DNA from 3 places in the Aminobacter aminovorans genome. Region 2 is predicted to be linked to each of the others. Evidence: predicted binding sites of a transcription regulator. Region 2 holds the regulator's gene; each other region holds the start of a gene.
What was found. The regulator LexA, encoded in region 2, represses DNA repair genes until DNA is damaged. The targets are predictions, from matches to a motif close to TGTTCNNNNTGTGTTCNG.

Region 1 (8,078 bases), 500 kb from region 2:
AAAGGGTCGCGACCGTCACCGAAAGCGGGCTGACATTTTCGGCGAGCGGGGCAAGAGCAAGCGCGGCGAGAACAATTTTGAGCGCGAGCGGGCGGGGACGGGGTCCCCGAGCATGAAAGGCAATCATTGCACCAGCAGCCAGCGCAGCGAAGATGAAAAGCGAAATGTCCAGCGGCTGCCGGAACAGCAGAAAATCGGCTGCAAGGGTCAGCAGCAATGCGGCGCCGACCTTGGCGGAGATGGTGGACGGGGCATGGCGGAAGTTCATGCCCTGCGCTCCGGCTTGCGGGGGAGACCTGCCGGGCTGCGATATGTGCCAGGGAAGGGCGCGATCGCCTGAGGTGGCGCTGGATCAACCAGCCACCACGCTTCAGTGAGCAGCCGTTTGGGCAGCTGGCGGGGTGTGCGGTGCGTGCGGCTCGATGTCGTTTGCATGCGACATGTGTGGCCCGGCATCGGGCACGCATGGTGGCCGGAACGAGGAGATGTTCAGGAGTTTCGTGCAGATTTCGTGCAGAGAGCAGCGCCGGATCTAGCCAGCGCCAGGAATGGCCCGATCAGACAGGGTTCACGAACCCGTCCAGCACCTTCTTCTGGCCTGCCTTGTCGAAGTCGATGGTCAGCTTGTTGCCGTCGATGACTGAGATGTTGCCGTTGCCGAATTTCTGGTGGAACACCCGGTCGCCGACATTGAAGCGCGAGGGTTCCGTGGAGACCGACTTGGCGACAAGTTCTCCGTCGATGGTGCGGCCCTTGACCGAACCGCGGCCGGCACCGAAGCCGGAATCGGTTTCGCCATAGCCGATGCGTTCGACCGAGTGACCGGAGCGCGAGCCCCAGTTGCGGTCGGTGGCCTCGGTGCGGTTCTGCTGCGCGCGCTGCCAGCCCGGCGTGGCATAGGTGTTGGAGAAGGATTTTTCACCGACACTGTCGAAACGCGAAGCGCCATAGGGGTTCTGGCGACCGCCGCCGTAACCGCCATAGGAGTTGCCGGCGTCGGCCACCTCGACATGCGCCTCGGGCAACTCGTCGAGGAAGCGCGAGGGGATGGTCGACTGCCATAGGCCATGGATGCGGCGGTTGGAGACGAACCACAGATGCAGGTTCTTCTTGGCGCGGGTCAGGCCGACATAGGCGAGGCGGCGTTCCTCCTCGAGACCCGAGCGGCCGCCTTCGTCGAGGGCGCGCTGGTGCGGGAACAGGCCTTCCTCCCAGCCGGGCAGGAAGACGGTCTCGAATTCGAGGCCCTTGGCCGAATGCAGCGTCATGATCGAGACGGCATCGAGCTGTTCGTCCTGCTCGGCGTCCATGACGAGGGCGACGTGTTCGAGGAAGGAACGCAGCGACTCGTATTCCTCCATGGAGCGGATCAGCTCCTTGAGGTTTTCGAGCCGGCCCGGCGCTTCGGCCGAGCGGTCGTTCTTCCACATATCGGTATAGCCGCTCTCTTCGAGAATGATCTCGGCGAGTTCGGTATGCGGGGTGTTGTCGAGTGCCTTCTGCCAGCGCTCGAAATTGGCTGCGACCTCGCGCAGCGCTGCCCGAGGCTTGGGCTTTAGTTCGTCGCTCTCGGCGAGCTGGGCGGCTGCCTGCAGCATCGGCACGCCAAGGGCGCGCGCCGTGTCGTGGAGCTGGCGGATGGCGGCTTCGCCGAGGCCGCGCTTGGGCACGTTGACGATGCGTTCGAAGGCGAGATCGTCGGCACCCTGGGCGACGACGCGGAAATAGGCCATGGCGTCGCGGATTTCCTGGCGCTCGTAGAAGCGCGGGCCGCCGATGACGCGGTAGTTGAGGCCAAGCGTGACGAAGCGGTCTTCGAACTCGCGCATCTGGAACGAGGCGCGCACCAGGATCGCCATGTCGTTGAGATTGTGTTTCTGGCGCTGCAGCTGTTCAATGGTCTCGCCGACGGCGCGGGCTTCCTCCTCGGAATCCCAGGCGGCATGGACATTGACCTTGCCGTCTTCGGGATCGTTGCGTTCGGTGAACAGCGTCTTGCCGAAACGGCCCTCATTGTGGGCGATGAGGTGGGCGGCGGCACCCAGTATGTGCGCGGTAGAGCGGTAGTTGCGCTCGAGCCGGATGACGACGGCACCGGGGAAATCCTTGTCGAAGCGCAGGATGTTGTCGACCTCGGCGCCGCGCCAGCCATAGATCGACTGGTCGTCGTCGCCGACGCAGCAGACATTCTTCTGCCCCGGGCCACCGGTTTCCTGGGCCAGGAGCCGCAGCCACATATATTGCGCGGTGTTGGTATCCTGGTACTCGTCGACCAGGATGTATTTGAAGCGCTTGTGGTATTCCTTGAGCACATCCGGGTAGGCGCGGAAGATGCGGATCGGATGACACAACAGGTCGCCGAAGTCGCAGGCGTTCAGCGTCTGCAGCCGGTCCTGATAGGCCTTGTAGAGCTCACGGCCCTTGCCGTTGGCAAAGGATCGGGCGTCGCCCTCGGGGATCTCGGCAGGGCCGAGGCCCTTGTTCTTCCAGCCGTCGATCATCATGGCGAACTGGCGCGCCGGCCAGCGCTTGTCGTCAAGGCCCTCGGCCTGGATCAACTGCTTGATCAGGCGGATGACGTCGTCGGTGTCGAGGATGGTGAAGTCGGAGCGCAGCCCTGCCAGTTCGGCATGGCGGCGCAGCATCTTGACGCCGATCGAGTGGAAGGTGCCGAGCCACGGCATGCCCTCGACCGCTTCGCCGACAAGGTGGCCGATGCGCTGCTTCATTTCGCGCGCCGCCTTGTTGGTAAAAGTGACGGCGAGGATCTGGCTGGGGTAGGCGCGGCCCTGGCTGAGGATATGGGCGATGCGGGTGGTGAGCACACGCGTCTTGCCGGTGCCGGCGCCGGCGAGCACCAGAACCGGGCCTTCGGTGGTCTCTACAGCCTGGCGCTGCTCGGGGTTCAGGCCGTTGAGGTAATCGGGCGCTGACGGCGCCTGGCGCGCGGCCATGGCGCGCGCAGCGATACCGCTGGGCGCAGGCGTGCTGGCGGCCCTGGGCGGCATCCCGCCGGGCTCGTCGAAAAAGGGCATGTCGTCCGGAAAGTCTGACATTTGCCCCGAATGTAGTGATTCGGGGCGGAAAGGCCAGAAGCGTCTCTGTTTTGTTCTGGTTTTGGCGGGAAAAGCGATCGGTGTTGACCCTGCCACAGACGCTTTGCTAGCGTGGCTGACGGCTTGATGTGGCCGGCAGTCCGCGCCCTCTGGGGGTATGGCGAACACATCGGACGCTTCCGTCACCTGATCCCATGGGATGGTGAGAGCATCGGCAATGCGGGCACTGATGGGATTTCTCGCCACAACCAGAGGATCGGAAGATCATGCGAACCTATCGTGACGCAAAGGCGATGGCGAAAGCCATGCGCGAGGCGCTTGCCCAGAAAAACCTTGAGCTCAGCCACAGCGAGGCGCTCGAGATCGTCGCCAGGCAATTCGGCTTGGAGACCTGGAACATCCTGTCGAGCAAGCTCGACAAGTCAGAGGATCCGACAGCCGGTGCGGTGAGTTTCACCCAGCCGGTGCCGATCTTCCGCATCTTCGACGAGGACAAGGCGAGGGGCTTTTACGAGGGGTTCCTCGACTGCACTTTCGACTGGGAGCATCGCTTCCACCCCGGCGCACCGCTCTATTGCCAGGTGTCGCGCGGTGGGCTGAAGCTGCATCTGTCCGAGCATTCGGGCGACGCCAGCCCGGGTGCGACGGCTGTCTGCTACATGAAGGGCGTCGAGGCCTTCCAGAAGGGGCTGATTGCCAAGAACTACAAGTACAACCGCCCGGGCCTGGAGCAGCAGGACTGGGGGCTGGAGTGCCAGGTGATCGACCCGTTCGGCAACCGCATCCGCTTCATGGAAAGCCAGGATTGAGCGCTTGTCGAAGCGCCCGCGCCGACCACGCGCGGGCGCTTTTTCGTGGCCGCGGCGATCACGCAACAGTGAAACCAACTACATTTGCATACGTTAAACTCCCGGCCTCGGAACCAGACAGGGAGCGAGAGATGACACGACCTGCCATTACCCAGGCGATGATCGACGCCTATGACGAATACACCCACATTACACTCGACCGGCGCGGCTTCATGGAGAAGCTGACCAGGCTTGCCGGCTCAGGCGCTGCCGCGGCGGCGATCGTGCCGTTGCTTACGGCCAACCAGGCGCGGGCGGCGATCGTCGCCGACGACGACAAGCGGCTGAAGACCGAGGACATCACCTATCCCGGCGGCGGGGGAGACATGAAGGGCTATCTCGTCCGTCCGGCCGACGCCACAGGCAAGCTGCCGACGGTCATCGTCATTCATGAGAACCGCGGCCTCAACCCGCATATCCGCGACGTGGCGCGGCGGGTCGCACTGGAAGGCTTCGTGGCGCTGGCGCCCGACTATCTGTCGCCGCTTGGCGGCACGCCAGCGGACGAGGAAAAGGCGCGCGAGATGTTCGGCCAACTCGATGTGGCGCAGACGGTCGCAAATGGCGTCGCCACGGTGGCGTTCCTGAAGGGGAATGAGAGCGGCAATGGCAAGGTCGGCGCCATGGGCTTCTGCTGGGGCGGCGGAACCGTCAACGCACTTGCCGTCAACGCGCCCGATCTGGCCGCCGGCGTTGCCTATTATGGCTCCCAGCCAAAGGACGAGGCCGATATCGCCAAGATCAAGGCAGCCTTGATGCTGCATTATGCCGGCAAGGACGACCGCATCAATGCCGGCATCGACGCCTACAAGGCGGCACTGGAGAAGGCCGGCAAGGAGTTCCAGCTGTTCATCTATGACGGCGCCCAGCACGCCTTCAACAATGACACCTCGGAAGCCCGCTACGACAAGGCGGCGGCGGAACTCGCCTGGGGGCGGACCGTCGGCTTCTTCAAGGAAAAGCTCGCCTGAACCGAGGGCGGCGACAACGACGCTTGCAATCTGATCTACGAAAAGCCCGCGCCTGACGGCGCGGGCTTTTCTGCTGAGCGGCCTGGTGCCGGAACATTGATCCGACTGGCTCCGTTCGGGATCAACCCCTAAAGCCCGAAATGCCCCTTCAGCGCCGGCACTGCGTCGACAAGTCCGCTGACGGCTTGGGGGCCGGCTGCACCCCTGGCTTCGAGCAGCAGCGTTTCGCCGGCCTGCTCGATCTGGGTCATGTCGAGGCCGAGCGAACGCAGTTGCGCGATTCCGTTGACCATGGCGCCGGCCTTTTCGCCGAACGAGGCGCCGAGCAGCGAGGTCAGCGAACCGACGAGGCCGCCGCTGTCGTCCGAGCCGGCCATCACGTCGTAGCTGTGGGCGAGTTCGCCGGCGCCGGCGATCCTGGTGAAGATGCCGGCGCTGGCGACGCCGCCGGACTCATGCTCGAGCACCGAGAAGATGGTGCCGACGGCCTTTTCGGCGACCGCCGGATCGAGCTTCAGCCGCGACGAGACGGTGTTGACGATGTCTTGTACATTCATCGCTCGGCGCTCCTCAACCCTGGGCCTTCAGCTTGGTGTTGCACTGGCTCCAGAACTGCGGCCACTTGGCGCCTGACGGCATGGTGCCGGCCTGCTTTTCGCTCTGCCATTCGGTCGAGCACTCATGAATGCGCTGGCGGAAGGCGACCTCGCCCGCCGTCAGCGGCTTGCCATCGGCCGATGTCGCCGTCATCGCCGGTTTGGCCGAGGCGAGGCTCGGTTCGGGCGGAGCGGCGCTCGCGTCTTCATTGTCGTTCTTGATGCTGGCGCTGCAGCTCGAAAGGAAGGCCGGCCATTTCTGGCCGTTGAGCGTGCCGGCTGCCTTTGCCGCCTGATATTGCGAACTGCAGATCTGCTGTGTGGTCTGGTGGCCGACTGTTGTGCCTGAGACGGCCGCGGTCCTGGTGCTTTTGGTCGTATTGGAGTTGGTGTTGGCGGGCGCCAGCGCAGACGCCTGCTTGGCCTTGGCGGCAGGCACCGTTGCCGGTGTCGCGGTGTTGTTCATCGCTGTGCTGCATTTGGACAGGAATTGCGGCCACTTCTCGCCGTTCAGGGTGTTGGCCGTCTTGGCGGCCTGATACTGCTGGCTGCAGGCCTTGGTCGTCGATTGCGTCGCTGTCGCGTTAGCAGCGAAGCCGGGCGTGGCCAGCGCCAGCAAGGCGGCCCCGGTCAGGCCGAATGCCTGGGCAAGAACAGGTCTGGGCAGGATCATCGTCTCGTCCTCCTTTTGGGACACAGCTACGCCCTCCCGAAACGAACCACTCGTTCCGGCTTGATGCGTGCTCATGGGAGGCATCGGAATGCGCCAGTGGATCGCCGATCGGTTCGGCGAAGACGCTGCAAGCATGGCGAGGCCAGCGAGGGTTAGCTTGGCCCCGATTGTGGCGGCACTATCGAGGCCGCGGCACCTGACGAAAATTTAAGATTTGGGAAAGGTCGGCGTAGGGCTTCAGGCCACGCCGCGCTTGGAGCGGGCCTGGCGCAGGATGACGCGCCAGCGCAGCATCTCGATCGGGATCGGCCGGTTGTTGTTGGCGATCTCGAAAAGCTCGTTGTTGATGTTGCGAAGCGAACGCCAGAAATCATAGTCGCTGATGCGAGGGTCGCAGGCGAGCTTGTTGGCCGTTGCTTCGATGTCAGTGTGCATGCCTTGCCTCAAGCCGTCCGGTGCCCGCCGCCGCGACTCAACTTCGCTTGGTGGGATTGTCGGAGGGCAGAGAGAGGCGATCAACGAACCTCAGGCTGAGGCGAAGGTTATAAACAGGTAAGGTTAACCGCCTGTGGCTCTGATGCCACTATGCGGGCTTGCGCCCGCGGGGGAAGCCACTATGTGGGCTCGCGCCCGCCCAGAAGCCACTATGTGGGCTTGCGCTTGATGCCGATCGAGCGGCCGGCGCGCTCGGGCATGGGCAATGCGGCGTGCGCCGCGCGCATGGCATCGAGGCCTGCCATGATGTCTGCGGGGAAGGGAGCGACCTTCGGGCCGTTCATGTCGACATGGAGCGACAGCGTCTCCGACGTTGCCGACAGCCAGCCTTCGACATGATGCAGTTCCTGGAAGACGCGGAAACGCTTTTCGTCGTGGTCGAGCAGGTGGAAGGTGGCGGTGACCTTGTCGCCCAGATGCAGCTCCCTGACGTAACAGACATGGATCTCTGCGGTGTAGGTGGTGAGCTTGCGGTCGCGGGCGTAAGCCGCGCCCAGCCCAAGCAGGTCGAGCGCTTCTTCACCACCGCGGTCGAACAGCACATTGTAATAGGCCATGTTCATGTGGCCGTTATAGTCGAGCCAGGCTTTCTCGACCTCCATGACGCTCGAGACGAACGGTGCAGACATGGACGATCCTCTTCGACCTTAAAGCGCCGCGGGTCCGTCAGGACGCGCAAAGGACGCTGTTAAACCTAGGTTAGTGCATGATCCTTTCCGAAAATCCCGATTTTCGGGGTCATGCACGGTGGCGCTGGACAAACTGACAGGGCTGGCAGATTACCGGAGCATAAGGTGCCGGCAAGGCGCCAGGCTGTTCCAAACGCGGAGGAAAACATGGCTCTGAGCGACCTGAAGGCGATGGCCCGGAACGAGGCGGGAATCGCTGCTGCGCTCGGCATCCTCAAACAGCAGTTCGGCGAGCGCTTCCAGACCGGTCAGTCGATCCGCGAGCAGCATGGCCACACCACCACTTATCTACCCAATCAGGCGCCCGATGGCGTGGTGTTCGCCGAAAGCACCGCTGATGTGCAGGATGTGGTGCGGGTCTGTGCCGCGCATCGCGTGCCGGTCATCGCCTTCGGCACCGGCACCTCGCTCGAGGGCCATGTGAATGCGCCGGCGGGCGGCATTTCGCTCGATACCTCGCGCATGGACAAGGTGGTGTCGGTCAATGCCGACGATCTCGACTGCACCGTTGAGGCGGGTGTGACGCGCGAGGCGCTGAACAATTATCTGCGCGACACCGGCCTGTTCTTCCCGATCGATCCCGGGGCCAACGCCAGCCTTGGCGGGATGGCGGCGACGCGCGCCTCGGGCACCAATGCGGTGCGCTACGGCACGATGCGCGAGAACGTGCTGTCGTTGCGTGCCGTCATGGCCGACGGCAGCGAGGTCGTGACCTCGCACCGTGCCAGGAAAAGTTCGGCCGGCTATGAT
Region 2 (8,078 bases):
CCGCCTGGTCGCCGTTTCGAACGGATAAGAACATGGCCGATATCCTGCGCCGCATCGAAGCCTACAAGCGCGACGAGATCGCAGCAGCAAAGGCGCTGCTGCCACTCGCCGAGCTCAAGGCGCGCGCCCGCGACGTCGCAAAGCCGCGCGGCTTTCTCGCGGCACTCGAAGCCAGGCACCGTGAAAGCCGCTTTGGCCTGATCGCAGAGATCAAGAAGGCGAGCCCGTCCAAAGGACTGATCCGTCCCGACTTCGATCCGCCGGCACTCGCCAAGGCCTATGCCGACGGCGGCGCTGCCTGCCTGTCGGTGCTGACCGACACGCCTTCTTTCCAGGGTGCACCGGAGTTCCTGACCACCGCGCGCGACGCCTGCGCCTTGCCGGCATTGCGCAAGGACTTCATGTTCGAGCCCTACCAAGTGCACGAAGCTCGCGCCTGGGGCGCGGATGCGATCCTGATCATCATGGCGAGCCTGAGCGACGACGACGCCAGGCGGCTCGAGGATGAGGCTTTCGAACTCGGCATGGACGTGCTCGTCGAGGTCCACGACGAAGAAGAAACGGAACGTGCGCTGAAGCTCAGGTCGCGGCTGCTCGGCATCAACAACCGCAACCTGCGCACATTCGAGGTCAGCCTCGATACCTCGGAGCGCTTGGCGCCGAAGGTGCCGGCAGATCGGCTGCTGGTCGGCGAAAGCGGCATCTTCACCCATGCCGATTGCCTGCGTCTGCAGAAATCCGGCATCTCCAATTTCCTCGTCGGCGAAAGCCTGATGCGGCAGGCCGACGTGACGTCGGCGACGCGCGCGCTGCTCGATGGCGCAACGCTGGCAAGCGCCTGACATGGCAACCACCCTCACCCATATCGGCGCCACCGGCGAGGCCAACATGGTCGACGTCGGCGACAAGGCCGAGACGACACGCACGGCAATTGCCGAAGGCCATGTGGTGATGCGCCCGGAGACACTGGCGTTGATCCTGTCGGGCAACGCCAAGAAGGGCGACGTTCTCGGCACCGCGCGCATCGCCGGCATCATGGCGGCCAAACGCACGCATGAGCTCGTGCCGCTCTGCCATCCGATCCTTTTGACCAAGGTTTCGGTCGAGATCGAAGCTGACGAGGCCCTGCCCGGCCTGCGGGTGACGGCGCTCGCCCGTGTCACCGGCAAGACCGGCGTCGAGATGGAGGCGCTGACCGCAGCGTCGGTCGCCTGCCTGACCATCTACGACATGGCAAAGGCCGCCGATCGCGGCATGGTGATCTCGGGCATCCGGTTGGTCGAAAAAACCGGCGGCAAGTCCGGCGACTACAAGGCGGCTGAATAGATGGCCCTGCTGCCCGTCGCCGACGCCCTGGCGCGCCTGCTCGACGGTGCTGAGCCGCGCTGCACGGAGACTGTTGCTCTTGCCCAGGCCGCGGGTCGGGTTCTGTCGGCGCCGCTGCATGCCCTGCGCACCCAGCCGCCCTTTGATGCATCCGCAATGGACGGCTACGCGGTGCAGGCCGCCGACATCGCTTCGCTGCCGGCGCGTCTCAAGGTCATCGGCCAGGCACCCGCCGGCAAGCAGTTCACGGGCACCGTCTGTCCAGGCGAATGCGTCCGCATCTTCACCGGAGCACCGGTACCTCGAGGCACTGATACCGTCGTCATTCAGGAGAACGTTCGCGATCTCGGCGATGGCGAGATCGAGGTGGTCGAGCCGACGAGTGCCGGCCGCAATATCCGCGCCAGGGGTCTCGACTTCAAGCAGGACGACCTCATTCTGGATGCCGGACGCGTGCTCGACCCGGCAGCGCTCTCGCTGATCGCGGCTGCCAACCATCCCGGCGTCGAAGTGCTACGGGCACCTCTGGTAGCCATCATCGCCACCGGGGACGAACTGCTGCCGCCGGGCAGCAACCCCGGACCCGATCAGATCATTGCCTCCAACGCCTATGGTGTCGCGGCGATCGTTCAATCGGTCGGCGCGCGCGTGCTCGATCTCGGCATCGCCGCTGACCGCACCGAGGCAATCGCCGCATTGGTGGCGAAGGCGCTCGCAGCGGACGCTGACGTGATCGTCACGCTGGGCGGTGCTTCGGTCGGCGACCATGACCTCGTCCATCGAGTCCTCACCGATCTCGGCATGGCTCTCAACTTCTGGAAAATCGCCATGCGGCCCGGCAAGCCGCTGATGTTCGGCCGGCTTGGCGCCAGCCGCTGCGTCGGCCTGCCGGGAAATCCGGTCGCCAGCCTGATCTGCTCGCAGATCTTCCTGAAGCCCTTGGTGGCGAAGCTCGGTGGACGTTCCTATTCGCACGACATGCGCACGGGCATTCTCGACACGGCAATGGCCGCCAATGATCTGCGCCAGGATTTCGTCCGTGCGGCCGCGCGTGAAACCTCTGAGGGTCTCGTCGTCACGCCTTACCTGGTCCAGGATTCCTCGATGCTGCGCACGCTGGCCGCCGCCAACTGCGCCATCGTGCGGGCGCCCTTCGCACCGGCGATCGATGCCGGCAGCGCCTGCCAGGTGATGATGCTTCGCTGAAGCAAGCGCCTCCAGCCTTCACGAAATATCAACGGTTGCGGAACACAACTGGAACATATAGTGTTTGTTCTGGGTTTGTTTTTCTTCTGATTCCTCGGGGGTGGCGATGCTGACGCGCAAACAACACGAGCTTTTGCTATTCATCCACGAGCGGCTGAAGGAGGCGGGCATTCCGCCGTCGTTCGACGAGATGAAGGAAGCACTCGACCTCGCCTCCAAGTCCGGCATCCATCGCCTGATCACAGCTCTGGAAGAGCGCGGCTTCATCAGGCGCCTGCCCAACCGGGCCCGTGCACTCGAAGTGCTGCGCCTGCCCGATTCCATCGCGCCAGGCCTGAACGCGGCGAGGAAGTTCTCGCCCAGCGTCATCGAGGGCAGCCTTGGACGCAAACCGGATCCTTCACGCAGCATGTCGGCCGGCAATGACGACGATGTTGCATCGGCGGTTGCCATTCCCGTCATGGGACGCATCGCGGCCGGTGTGCCGATCGACGCCATCCAGCACAAGACCCATTCGATTTCAGTGCCGCCTGACATGATCATGGGCGGCGAGCATTACGCGCTTGAGGTCAAGGGCGACTCGATGATCGAGGCCGGCATCTTCGACGGCGACACTGTCGTCATCCGCAGTTCGACCACGGCCAATCCGGGCGAGATCATCGTCGCCCTTGTCGACGATGAGGAAGCGACGCTCAAGCGCTTCCGCCGCAAGGGCGCCTCGATCGCACTCGAGGCCGCCAATCCCGCTTACGAAACCCGCATCTTCGGGCCCGACAGGGTCAAGGTGCAGGGCAAGCTTGTCGGACTGATCCGCCGCTACTGATTTTCGGAGATTGCGGACTGCAAACATCGAAGGGCGGCTTTGACTACCGTCTGTGACTGTTCAGTATGCCGACCGCAATCCGCTACCCGGCCGATCTGCGCTTGGCTATGGTGACGCTGCTGGTGACTGCGTTGGGGCGGGTGTCGGCCTCTCTGGCTGTACCGTAGGTTGCGCCGTCGGCGCTTTCGGAGGTCTCTCGGCACGCTTGTAGGACGCCAGTCCCCGTGCTTCGCGTGAGAACTGGCGCTGGATGTGCCACGGGCGGTAGGGTTCTGGCACGGCGTGGCGAATGTCGATCTTCAGGCTGCTTGCTGTCTGATGCGTGATGAATATCGCGGCACTGCCGAGGCGCGCCAGTTCGCGCTTGGTAAGCACAACAGGCGCGGTCGACGTCGCCCCGGAGCAGATTCCGCCGGCCGTGGCATCGTCGACCACGATGAAATCCGCGCTGTCGCAGGCACGTGCAGCGGCTTCAGCATTCGCCGCATGGATGATCCGCTCGCCCGCCGCTCCTTGGACAGCACAGAGTTCCTCGCCGCAGACGAAGTTTCCTGCGGCCGCGACATTCACTGACGGTTTTTTCGCACTCGGGTCGGATGAATTGTCCGTACCGGCGGCGCGATCCATCGCCGGGCGTGCCGGGCTGACGACAGTTTCGGCCATCAGCGCGCGCTGCCAGTTGTCGACGGTGAATTGGTTCGGCCGGGCGCGATTGACGGCCAGCTTGCCGCCGCCGACCGGCACGCCGACGAGGCGGCCGTCTTCCGAAACGAGGACGTCTGGCGTTTCCGTTTCCACCACCATCAGCAGTCCTAGGGCAGCGAAGGGCAGTGCCGCTATGCGCAGCCAGGTCGTCGCCGTCGACGCAATGACGAGTGCTGCGGTGAACAGCAGCACTGCATGCGGCGAAACAAGGCCAACCGCGTCGACCGGCGAATATGCCGAGAACCACGTGGCGATGCCAATCATTCCTTTCAGGCCGGCCCCCATCGTGTCGAGGAAGAGGCCGTCGAGCCCGAGCGGCATGAAAATCCCTGCCATGACCGCGAAAGGCATCACCAGGACCGACACAAGCGGCGTGACTGCAAGATTGGCGAACAGGCTGAGCGGCGATACGCGTTGAAAATGCCAGGCGCCGAACACGCTGGTCGCCAGCCCGGCAATCACCGAGGTCGCGACGAGGCCGACCGCAACTGCCGCAGACCAGTGCCAGATCTTCGACGGCAGCGACCTTTGGACGACCGGCATCGCTTGTTCTTCCCGCCTTTCAGACCACCAGGCATAGGCACTGACAAGGGCGGCTGTGGCGGCAAACGACATCTGAAAGCTCGGCCCGACGACCTCATGGGGCGAGATCAGGATCACCACGACGGCGGAGATTGCGAGGTTGCGCATGGTGAGTGCTGCGCGATCGAACAGCACTGCCGTCAGCATCACCGCCAGCATGATGAAACTGCGCTGCGCCGCGACCTCGGCGCCGGAAATGAACAGATAGCCTCCGGTCGCAGCCAGGGCAGCACCTGCCGCATATTTCTTGACCGGCCGGCATGAGGTGAAGGCGGGAAAGGCAGCGAAGGACAGCCGCATCAGCAGCATGATGGTTCCCGCGACCATTGCCATGTGCAGGCCCGAGATCGAGATGATGTGATAAAGCCCGGTACGCCGCAGCGCCTCGTTGACGTCGTCGGGAATGCCACCGCGCACACCGACCATCAAGGCGGCCGCGATTTCACCCTCCGGCCCGCCGATGCGTTCGCGAATGCGCTGGGCGATCTTTTCACGCAAATTCTCTACCGAAGCGAAGGCACGTTCGCTGACCGACGGTGGCTGCGTGGTTACGCCGAGTTCCGGCCCCTTCATGAAAAACCCGCTGGCGCCGATGCCGTCGAAGTAGCTTTCGAAGGAAAAATCATAGCTGCCCGGCCGCACAGGCCCGGACGGCGGCATCAGCCTGACATACCCCGTCACCTCGGAACCCGCCATGACACCCTCAGGAATCTTGCGGGCAGTGAGCCGCACCCGCTCAGGCGCAAAACGCAATACAGGGCGCGCGGTCGCCAGAACGTCGAGCGTCAGCCGCACCCGAGCGTTGCCCAGATTGTCGATGCCGACGACGCGTCCGGTGATGGCCGTCGAGATTTCGGCGCCCACCACTTTGGTCGCCATTCGCAGCGTCTCGAACTTGGCAACGGCCGTGCCAAGCATGAAGGCGGCGACAGCTGCGAGCGCATAGTGGACAAGCCGTCGTCCGCGCGAAACGAAGGCGAGCACGGCCGGTAACGCAGACATCGCGACGAGCGGCGCGACATCCGGTTCGCTCGGAAGAGCAAAATACACCAGCGCACCAGCGGCCAGAAAAACCGGAAGAAGCAGGAACGCCGCACCGCGGTCGAGTTCCGTTTCGATCGAAGCCAGAGTGGATCGTGCGGTTATCCGGTGACCGACCAGCAATTGCGATCCTTGCCGTAGCCAGGACTGGTGTCCTCGCTGAAACGGTGATGCATCGGCGTCAGGAGCAGCATCTCTCTCGGGCGGAGATGGTGGTGTCCACGTAACGGCAGGCGTGACTGGGAGGGCCAGCAAGTCGCGCTCGCTGGCCTCGACCACCGGATTGTTACCGGCTTGCCCCTCCCGCACGCGGTCGCCCATCGGGCCTGCCCCTTGCGCCCCAGACCTTCTATGCTACATCAACCGCACACAAACACCATGCGCCGCCGGTTTCGGCCAAGCGCCCTGCCTCCCTTGGAAATCGCCATGCCTGTCGTCACCCGCTTTGCCCCCTCGCCCACCGGCTATCTGCACATTGGTGGCGCGCGTACCGCTCTCTTCAACTGGCTCTATTCCCGCCACACCGGCGGCACCATGCTGCTGCGTATCGAGGACACCGACCGCGAGCGCTCGACCGACGCCGCAACGGCCGCGATCCTCGAGGGCCTGACCTGGCTCGGCCTGACCTGGGAGGGTGAGCCGATCTCGCAGTTCGAGCGTGCGCCGCGCCATCGCGAGGTGGCCGAAGAGCTCGTGCGCATGGGCAAGGCCTATTATTGCTACGCCTCGCAGGAAGAGCTGACCGAGATGCGCGAAAAGGCCCGCGCCGAGGGCAAGCCGCCGCGCTATGATGGCCGCTGGCGCGACCGCGACCCGTCCGAGGCGCCGGCTGGTGTCAAGCCGGTCATCCGCATCAAGGCGCCGCAGGACGGCGAGACGCTGGTGCTCGACCGCGTGCAGGGCGACGTGCGCTTTCCTAACAAGGATCTCGACGATTTCATCATCCTGCGTTCGGACGGGGTTCCGACCTACATGCATGCGGTTGTCGTCGACGATCACGACATGGGCGTCACCCACATCATCCGTGGCGACGACCACCTGACCAACGCCGCGCGCCAGACCGTCATCTACAACGCCATGGGCTGGGACGTGCCTGTGATGGCCCATATCCCGCTGATCCATGGCGCGGATGGCGCCAAGCTGTCCAAGCGCCACGGCGCGCTCGGCGTCGATGCATATCGCGCCATGGGTTACCTGCCCGAGGCTCTGCTGAACTATCTCGCCCGCCTCGGCTGGAGCCATGGCGACGACGAGGTGATGAGCATCGAGAACATGATCGGCTGGTTCGCGATCGAGGACGTCAACAAGGGCGCGGCACGCTTCGACTTTGCCAAGCTCGAGGCGCTGAACGGCGTCCACATGCGCCAGATGGACGACCAGAAGCTGTTCGACATCTTCGTTGCCACCTTGCCCTATCTGCCCGGCGGCGATGCCATCCTCGGCGGGCTCGACGACACGCGCAAGGCCCAGTTGCTCGCCGCCATGCCCGGCCTCAAGGAGCGCGCCAAGACGCTGATCGAACTGGCCGACGGCGCAGGCTTTCTGTTTGCCCAGCGCCCGCTGCCGCTCGACGACAAGGCCGCCGGCCTGCTCGCCGGTCCGGCCAAGGACATTCTGAGGGGCGCGCATACGGCGCTTGCAACGGTTGCTGCTGGCGACTGGTCTGCAGCCAATGCCGAAGCCGCGATCCGCGAATTTGCCGGCCGTGAAAACCTGAAATTGGGTGGGGTGGCGCAGCCCTTGCGCGCTGCCCTGACGGGCAGGAGCACCTCTCCCGGAGTGTTCGACGTTCTTGCCGTTCTAGGGCGCGACGAAAGTCTAGCCCGCATTTTTGATCAAATCGATTAGGTCAGCAGTGCTTTCCTAGTTTTGCATTGAAATGAGGCTGTTGCGGTGCAACATTGCGGCAACAGGTCAATTTGATAGCAGCGGGAAAGCTGGGAAGCGAGTTCAAGCGTTCCGGGCCTAATGGGTTGCCTTGTTATGACGATTGCGCCGCGCAAGGCGGCAACTCAGCACTAAGGAGTATGCGATGACTGATTCGACCGCCAAACTGGAGTTCCGCGGCCAGACCCACGAGTTCAAGGTCCGCGGCGGAACGGTCGGACCGGATGTGATCGACATCGCATCGCTCTACGCAACGACGGGCGCCTTCACCTACGACCCGGGCTTCACCTCCACCGCAAGCTGCGAATCGGAAATCACCTTCATCGACGGCGACGCCGGTGTCTTGCTGCACCGCGGCTATCCGATCGACCAACTCGCCGAGCACGGCGACTTCCTCGAGGTCTGCTACCTCTTGCTCTACGGCGAACTGCCGACCAAGGCTCAGAAGGACGACTTCGACTACCGCATCACGCGCCACACCATGGTGCATGAGCAGATGTCGCGCTTC
Region 3 (8,078 bases), 1.8 Mb from region 2:
GACACGATGATCAAGGACGGCCTGACCGACGCCTTCTACGGCTACCACATGGGCAACACCGCCGAGAATGTCGCGCGCCAGTGGCAGCTCACCCGCGACGAGCAGGACCAGTTCGCGGTTGCCTCACAGAACAAGGCAGAGGCCGCGCAGAAGGCCGGCCGTTTCGCCGACGAGATCGTGCCGGTCACCATCAAGGGCAAGAAGGGTGACACCATCGTCGACCAGGATGAATACATCCGCCATGGCGCGACCCTCGATTCACTCGCCAAGTTGCGGCCTGCCTTCGACAAGGAAGGCTCCGTTACCGCCGGCAACGCCTCGGGCATCAATGACGGTGCGGCCGCTGTCGTGCTGATGACGGAAGCCGAGGCCGTGCGCCGCGGTCTCACCCCGCTGGTCCGCATCGTCTCCTGGGCGACCGCCGGCGTCGATCCGCAGATCATGGGCACCGGCCCGATCCCGGCTTCGCGCAAGGCGCTCGAGAAGGCCGGCTGGACGGTGAACGACCTCGACCTCGTCGAAGCCAACGAGGCCTTCGCCGCGCAGGCCTGTGCGGTCAACAAGGACATGGGCTGGGATCCCTCGATCGTCAACGTCAATGGCGGGGCGATTGCCATCGGTCATCCGGTCGGCGCGTCGGGCGCCCGCGTCTTCAACACCCTGGTCTACGAGATGCGGCGACGCAGTGCGAAAAAGGGTCTCGCGACCCTGTGCATCGGCGGCGGCATGGGCGTCGCGATGTGTGTCGAGGCGATGTAAATCGAAAACAAAAAGGGCGGCCAAATGTGCCGCCCTTTTTGTCTCTAGCGCATGGCCCCGAAAATCGGGGTCGATTTTCGGAAAGGATCATGCGCCAATTCAAAATGTTACAGCGTCCTTCGCGGACGCGGCGCTGTAAAAGCCTGTCGCAAGGGCAATCCATCAAGCAGCAGAAAAGGGGAAACGCATGAGCAAGGTTGCACTGGTTACCGGAGGATCGCGCGGCATCGGTGCTGCTATTTCGATCGCGCTGAAGGAGGCGGGCTACTCGGTTGCGGCCAATTATGCCGGCAACGACGAAGCTGCGCAGAAGTTCAAGGCCGAAACGGGTATCCCGGTATACAAATGGTCGGTTGCCGACTATGACGCCTGCGAGGCCGGCATCAAGCAGGTCGAGGCAGACCTCGGCCCCGTCTCGGTGCTGGTCAACAATGCCGGCATCACGCGCGACTCGATGTTCCACAAGATGACGCGTGAGCAGTGGAAGGAAGTCATCGACACCAATCTGAACGGTGCCTTCAACATGACCCATCCGCTGTGGAGCGGCATGCGCGACCGCAAGTTCGGCCGCATCGTCACCATCTCCTCGATCAACGGCCAGAAGGGTCAGGCCGGCCAGGCCAACTACTCGGCCTCCAAGGCCGGCGACATCGGCTTCACCAAGGCACTGGCCCAGGAAGGTGCGCGCGCCGGCATCACCGTCAACGTCATCTGCCCGGGCTATATCGCCACCGAAATGGTGATGGCCGTGCCGGAGAAGGTGCGTGAATCGATCATCGCCCAGATCCCGGTTGGCCGTCTCGGCGAACCCGAGGAGATTGCGCGCTGCGTGGTTTTCCTGGCGTCGGAACAGTCGGGCTTCATCACCGGCGCGACACTGACCGCCAACGGCGGACAGTACTTCGTCTGATCGGCAGGCTCGCTGGTTCGAAAAAGAAAACGGCGCCGCAAGGCGCCGTTTTTGCGTTCGGCTGATGCCGTTTCAGTCCTTTTCGAACATCGCCTTGTGGACGATGCCGGCGATTGCCGCGCCGACGATCGGGGCAACCCAGAACAGCCAGAGCTGCTGCAGGGCGACGCCGCCGACAAACAGCGCCGGTCCGGTCGAGCGGGCCGGGTTGACTGACGTGTTTGTCACCGGGATCGAGATCAGGTGGATCAGCGTCAGCGCCAGGCCGATGGCGATCGGTGCGAAGCCGGCCGGCACACGTCCATGGGTCGAGCCCAGGATGATCATCAGGAACATGAAGGTCAAAACGACCTCGATGATCAATGCCGAGGTCAGGCCATATTTGCCTGGTGAAGCGTCGCCATAGCCGTTGGTGGCAAACCCGCCGATGCCGGCGAAGTCGGCCTTGCCGCTGACGATAAGGTAGAGCACCGTCGAGGCGACGATCGCGCCGACCACCTGGGCGATGACATAGGGCACCAGATTCTTGGCGTCGAAGCGTCCGGCCATCATCAGGCCGACCGAGACCGCGGGGTTGAAGTGGCCGCCTGATATGCCTCCGACGGCATAGGCCATTGTCAGCACCGTCAATCCGAATGCCAGTGCAACGCCGGCAAAGCCGATGCCGAGTTCAGGAAACGCCGCTGCAAGCACCGCACTGCCGCAACCGCCAAAGACGAGCCAGAATGTGCCGAGAAACTCGGCGAATAGACGTTTGGACATGATCTTCCCTCCAGATGTCGTGCGTCTGCGTGGTGCGCCGCATTTTCCGGAGGCCCCGCCTGGGCAACCCCCGCCGCGCAGACTCAACATTCGGGATGGAGACACGGCTCGGCGCCGCGCACAACGGGTGCAGTTCCCTTAACGTGATGCAATCACAGATATTTTTGCTCGGATCGGTATGTGCCGCTATGGCACGCAAAGGTTAATAGGCCCGACAGGCTACTGTGGACAAGCCTGTGACTCGCCGGTGGATAATCGGTGGAGGACTGGGCCGAGACACAACATCTAGTGGTGAACAAATCAGGAAACTTGTCCTATCAGTGATTCGTCGCCTGTTCGTTCCGCATTTGGTTCAAATCTTAACAAGGTGCCGGCCGCTGACGGTTCCCGCGTTAACCCGGTGACAGGAAACATCAACAAAATCATTATTTTGCGTCGAGGCTGCAGGGCAGTTCCCGCACTTGGCCGGCAAAGGTTAACGTTGGAGCCTGAAAGCATGAAACGGGCCACTTTAGCGAATCTGCATGTGGTGCGGCTTGCCAGCTCAAAATCTATATGTTGGGGTGAACAAAACCTGAATCTGCCGGAGTCAGTGATTCGTCGCTGATTCGTTCCAGACTCGTTCCAACTCTTAAATCTGGAACATTCTGCTTTCGCTTCGGCCTACAAATCCCTATGTGTCCAGTCGTCGCGACAGGCGGCGCAACGCCGGGTGGACCCGGCGCCGAGGGCGGTTCCGTAGAATGAATGTCCACTCCAAGCAGAACGACCCACTGATCCTGTCAGGCCGCGATGTAACAGCGGTTCTGGGTCCGACCAATACGGGCAAGACCCACCTCGCAATCGAGCGCATGGTCGCGCACGAAAGCGGCATCATCGGCCTGCCGCTGAGGCTGCTTGCACGCGAGGTCTATGGCCGGCTGTGCGAGAAGGTCGGTGCCCACAAGGTCGCGCTGGTCACCGGCGAGGAGAAAATCCTGCCGGCGGGGGCGAAATATTCGGTCTGCACCGTCGAGGCGATGCCGCGCCAGACCGACGCGGCATTCGTTGCCATCGACGAGGTTCAGCTCGCCGGCGATCTCGAGCGCGGCCATATCTTCACCGACCGCATCCTGCATTTGCGCGGCAGGCAGGAAACGCTGCTGCTTGGTGCCGCCACCATGCACGGCATCCTGCAGAGGCTTCTGAAGGGTGTATCAGTGGTCACCCGGCCGCGCCTGTCGCATCTCGCTTATGCCGGTTCCAAGAAGCTGACGCGGCTGCCGCGCCGCTCGGCCATCGTCGCCTTCTCGGCCGACGAGGTCTATGGCATCGCCGAACTGATCCGCCGCCAGCAGGGTGGTGCCGCCGTCGTGCTTGGCGCGCTCAGCCCGCGCACCCGAAACGCCCAGGTCGAGCTCTACCAGTCCGGCGACGTCGACTACCTGATTGCCACCGACGCCATCGGCATGGGCCTCAATCTTGATGTCGACCATGTCGCCTTCGCCCAGAACCGCAAGTTCGACGGCTACCAGTATCGCCAGCTGACCGCAGCCGAGCTCGGCCAGATCGCCGGCCGTGCCGGGCGTCATCTGCGCGACGGCACCTTCGGTGTCACTGGCCAGGTAGATCCGTTCGACGAGGAACTGATCGAGAAGATCGAAGGCCACGATTTCGAGCCGGTGAAAGTGCTGCAGTGGCGCACCGCCCAGTTCGATTTCGCCAGCCTCGACACGCTCAAGCGCTCGATCGACACGGTGGCACCTGTCGAGGGCCTGACGCGCGCGCTGCCGGCGGTCGACGCCCAGGCGCTCGAACATCTGTCGCGCGACGAAAACATCCGCTCGCTCGCCACCAACCGCGAACGCGTCGCCTTGCTGTGGGAGACCTGCGCGCTGCCCGACTACCGCAGGATCGCGCCGGCCCAGCACGCCGACCTCATCGCCTCGATGTATGACGATCTCGCCCGCAACGGCCATGTCGACGAAAACTACATGGCCGAGCAGGTACGCCGCGCCGATTCCACCGAAGGCGACATCGACACGCTTTCACACCGGATCGCACAGATCCGGACCTGGACTTTTGTCTCAAACCGCCCTGGCTGGCTTGCCGATCCGGCACACTGGCAAGAAAAAACGCGAAACATCGAAGACAGATTGTCGGATGCACTGCATGAGCGGTTGACGAAACGCTTTGTAGACCGCAGGACTTCCGTCCTCATGCGCCGCCTTAGAGAAAACACTATGCTTGAAGCCGAAATAAGCCCGTCCGGAACTGTCCTCGTCGAGGGTCATCACGTCGGCGAACTGCAAGGGTTCCGTTTCACCGCCGACCAGAGCGCGGGTGGAGAAGACGCCAAGGCTGTGCGCACGGCAGCCCAGAAGGCGCTTGCCACCGAGTTCGATTCCCGCGCAGAACGTTTCTCGGCGTCGCCGAATGGCGATATCGCGCTTGGCTCCGATGGCGTGCTGCGCTGGATCGGCGCGCCGATCGGCACACTGGTCGAGGGCGAGGACGCGCTCAAGCCGCGCGTCGTGCTGCTCGCCGACGAGCAGCTGACGGGCCCGGCCCGTGACAAGGTCGCGGCGCGCGCCGACCGTTTCGTCAATTTCCAGATCGAGTCGCTGCTCAAGCCGCTCGTCGATCTCAAGGCCGCCGAGCAGCTTTCCGGTATCGGCCGCGGCATCGCCTTCCAGCTGGTTGAAAATTTCGGCCTGATCAACCGCCGCGACATCGCCGAAGAGGTGAAGTCGCTCGATCAGGAAGGCCGTGCCGCGCTGCGTCGCCTCGGCGTGCGCTTCGGCGCCTACCACGTCTTCGTGCCCGCGTTGATCAAGCCAGCGCCGGCAGGCCTGGTGACGCTGCTCTGGGCGCTCAAGAGCGACGGCAAGGACAAGCCGGGCTTCGGAGATGTCGTCCATGCGCTTGCCGCTGGCCGCACCTCCGTCGTCATCGACCCGACCTTCGACAAGACCTTCTACAAGCTTGCCGGCTTCCGCAATCTCGGCCGCCGCGCCGTGCGCGTCGACATCCTCGAGCGTCTCGCCGACCTGATCCGCCCGGCGCTGGCCTGGAAGCAGGGTATCGGCGCGCGTCCCGACGGTGCCTATGACGGCAGCTCGTTCATCGTCACGCCGCAGATGATGTCGATCCTCGGCGCCACCGGCGACGACATGGAAGAGATACTCAAGGGTCTTGGCTACCGTGCCGAGCCGAAGGCCGCTGCCGAGGTCAAGGACAAGCTCGAGGCGATCGACGCCGCCGCTCGCGAGGCCGTGGCCAAGGCTGTTGCCGCAAAGGCTGCCGCCGCTGCTGCGGCTGCTGCACCCGCTGCGAGCGACGAGGCTGCCGACGTTTCTGCCGAACCCTTCGTCGAGACGGCCGACGCCGCCGAACAGACTGCTCCCGACGCCGCCGAACAGGCACCCGAGACCGAAGCAGACGGGCAGGCAGCTGAAACCGGAGCCGATCAGATCGAGGCGGCTGCCGAACCAGTAGCCGAGGTCGCCGCGGAATCGGTCGCCGAGTTCGCTTCCGAGCCGGAAGTCGAGGTGGAAGCCGCAGCGGTTGTCGCCGGCGCCCCGGTAGTCGCCGACTCCCCGGTTGCCGATGCCGCTCCGGTGGAAGGCGCCGTTGCAGACGTCACCGAAGCCGCGGAAGCGCCCAAGCCGATCCTGTTGTGGCGTCAGGGCCGTTTCGAACAGCGTCCGCGCCATCGCCAGGACAACCGCGCGCGTGGCGGCCAGCGCGATCAGCGTGCAGCTGGTGCTGCCGGCGCTCCGGCAGCTCGTCAGGGCGAGGGCAATCGCAATGGTGGCCGCGAAGGTGGCGAAGGCCGTGAAGGTGGGCGTCCGCGCTTCGATCGCAAGCCAGGCGGCAAGCCGCAGGGCGAGGGTGGACGTCCCGAAAACCGTGGCCGTGGTGAACGTCCGCAGGGCGAAAGACCCGGTGGCGACCGCAGCGGCTTCAAGGGCAAGCCCGCCTTCCAGCCGAAGCCGCGCGAAGAGCGTCCGGTGCGTATCGATCCCGATTCGCCCTTTGCCAAGCTCGCTGCGCTGCGCGACCAGCTCAAGAAGTAAACGCCTTGGCCGGCGAGGGAAGACAGCGCATCGACAAGTGGCTGTTCTTCTCGCGCGCGGTCAAGTCGCGTTCGCTCGGCGCCAAGCTGGCGCAATCGGGCGGCATCAGGTGCAACGGCCAGAAGCTCGGCCAGGCCTCCGACATCGTCAAGACAGGCGATGTGCTGACGATCACGCTCGACCGCCGTATCCTGGTCTATAAGGTTCTGCTCGCTGGCGAGCGGCGCGGGCCGGCTGAAGAAGCGCGCAAGCTCTACGACGACATCTCTCCGGCGCCGACGCCGAGAGATCAGGCGCCGCCTGATGCCAAACCGCCGCTGCGCGAGGCTGGCAGTGGCCGCCCGACCAAGAAAGAACGGCGCGCCACCGACAGGTTACGCGACCAGTGACGCAAAGCTTCAGGAGCCATGGCGGCGAAGTTGAGAATTGCGTTCCGCCAACAGGCTTCTGCGGGGAATGGCCGCCCTTGCAAGAGCTTCGCAAAGGGGATACCTCACCCGAAAGATACAAAATACGGGAAGTCCCGGAGCCTGCTTCATGACCTACGTCGTCACCGACAACTGCATCAAATGCAAATACATGGATTGCATCGAGGTTTGTCCGGTCGACTGCTTCTATGAAGGCGAGAATATGCTCGTCATTCATCCCGACGAGTGCATCGACTGCGGCGTCTGCGAACCGGAATGCCCGGCCGACGCGATAAAGCCCGACACTGAGTCGGGGCTCGACAAATGGCTGCAGATCAACACCGAATATGCCGAAAAATGGCCGAATATCACGGCCAAGAAGGAGCCGCCGGCAGACGCCAAGGAATTTGACGGCGTCGAAGGCAAGTTCGAGAAGTTCTTTTCGGCCGAGCCTGGCGAAGGCAACTGAGGTAGCGCGCCCTAAACGGCGCTAGATCGTTGGATTGAGAGCCGGCGTCGACTCTTGACGCGGCAGATTGTTCGCGTATGCAGCAAAATCTTGATTCTTCCGACTTTTTGTGTTAGAGCTAGCCCAACATGCCGATGACACAACGTCGATTTATGGCGCATAGCCTATTTCACTGAAAGGTGACAACCCTAATCCGGACCAGAGTAATCTGGGCCCGGCGGTCGCAACGTTTGCGGTTTGCTGGTCCAGGCTCTTCCGATTGGGGGTCGATTGTCGTGCGGCAGAAGGTCGCGTTTTGCGACCGTCCCGATCAACCGGCCTCGGCGGGCCGGTGTCACAAGAAGGAGTTCAGGGCGTATGGCAACTTCCATCCCGCAGAAGAAATCCGCAGCACGTCACGGTTTCAAGACCGGCGAGTATATTGTCTATCCGGCGCATGGTGTCGGTCAGATCGTATCGATCGACGAGCAGGAAGTGGCGGGACACAAGCTCGAACTGTTCGTAATCGATTTCCAGAAAGACAAGATGCGCCTCAAGGTGCCGGTCGCCAAGGCGACGTCCATCGGCATGCGCAAGCTTTCCGAGACCGACTATGTCGAGCGTGCATTGAAGGTCGTACAGGGCCGCGCCCGCGTCAAGCGCACCATGTGGTCGCGCCGCGCCCAGGAATATGATGCAAAGATCAATTCCGGCGACCTGATCTCGATCGCCGA

Region 1: a site for LexA is predicted at 3,097-3,114, ahead of DY201_RS12295 (ATP-dependent helicase). Genes of this name have one in related genera too.
Region 3: a site for LexA is predicted at 3,041-3,058, ahead of DY201_RS05920 (helicase-related protein). Genes of this name have one in related genera too.

The regions. Positions count from the first base shown of each region.
Region 1 is NZ_UFSM01000001.1:2,525,200-2,533,277, forward strand. Features, by position in the region: gene DY201_RS12290 (DUF4153 domain-containing protein) at 1-268, opposite strand, end outside; gene DY201_RS12295 (ATP-dependent helicase) at 558-3,056, opposite strand; gene DY201_RS12300 (glyoxalase superfamily protein) at 3,323-3,865, shown strand; gene DY201_RS12305 (dienelactone hydrolase family protein) at 3,997-4,875, shown strand; gene DY201_RS12310 (hypothetical protein) at 5,004-5,432, opposite strand; gene DY201_RS12315 (hypothetical protein) at 5,446-6,168, opposite strand; gene DY201_RS12320 (hypothetical protein) at 6,382-6,579, opposite strand; gene DY201_RS12325 (thioesterase family protein) at 6,789-7,268, opposite strand; gene DY201_RS12330 (FAD-binding oxidoreductase) at 7,476-8,078, shown strand, end outside.
Region 2 is NZ_UFSM01000001.1:3,020,620-3,028,697, reverse strand. Features, by position in the region: gene trpD (anthranilate phosphoribosyltransferase) at 1-28, shown strand, start outside; gene trpC (indole-3-glycerol phosphate synthase TrpC) at 33-842, shown strand; gene moaC (cyclic pyranopterin monophosphate synthase MoaC) at 844-1,326, shown strand; gene DY201_RS14915 (molybdopterin molybdotransferase MoeA) at 1,327-2,532, shown strand; gene lexA (transcriptional repressor LexA) at 2,639-3,355, shown strand; gene DY201_RS14905 (ComEC/Rec2 family competence protein) at 3,461-5,692, opposite strand; gene gltX (glutamate--tRNA ligase) at 6,104-7,531, shown strand; gene gltA (citrate synthase) at 7,716-8,078, shown strand, end outside.
Region 3 is NZ_UFSM01000001.1:1,213,750-1,221,827, forward strand. Features, by position in the region: gene DY201_RS05905 (acetyl-CoA C-acetyltransferase) at 1-759, shown strand, start outside; gene phbB (beta-ketoacyl-ACP reductase) at 947-1,669, shown strand; gene aqpZ (aquaporin Z) at 1,742-2,431, opposite strand; gene DY201_RS05920 (helicase-related protein) at 3,175-6,489, shown strand; gene DY201_RS05925 (RNA-binding S4 domain-containing protein) at 6,495-6,878, shown strand; gene fdxA (ferredoxin FdxA) at 7,027-7,365, shown strand; gene DY201_RS05935 (CarD family transcriptional regulator) at 7,723-8,078, shown strand, end outside.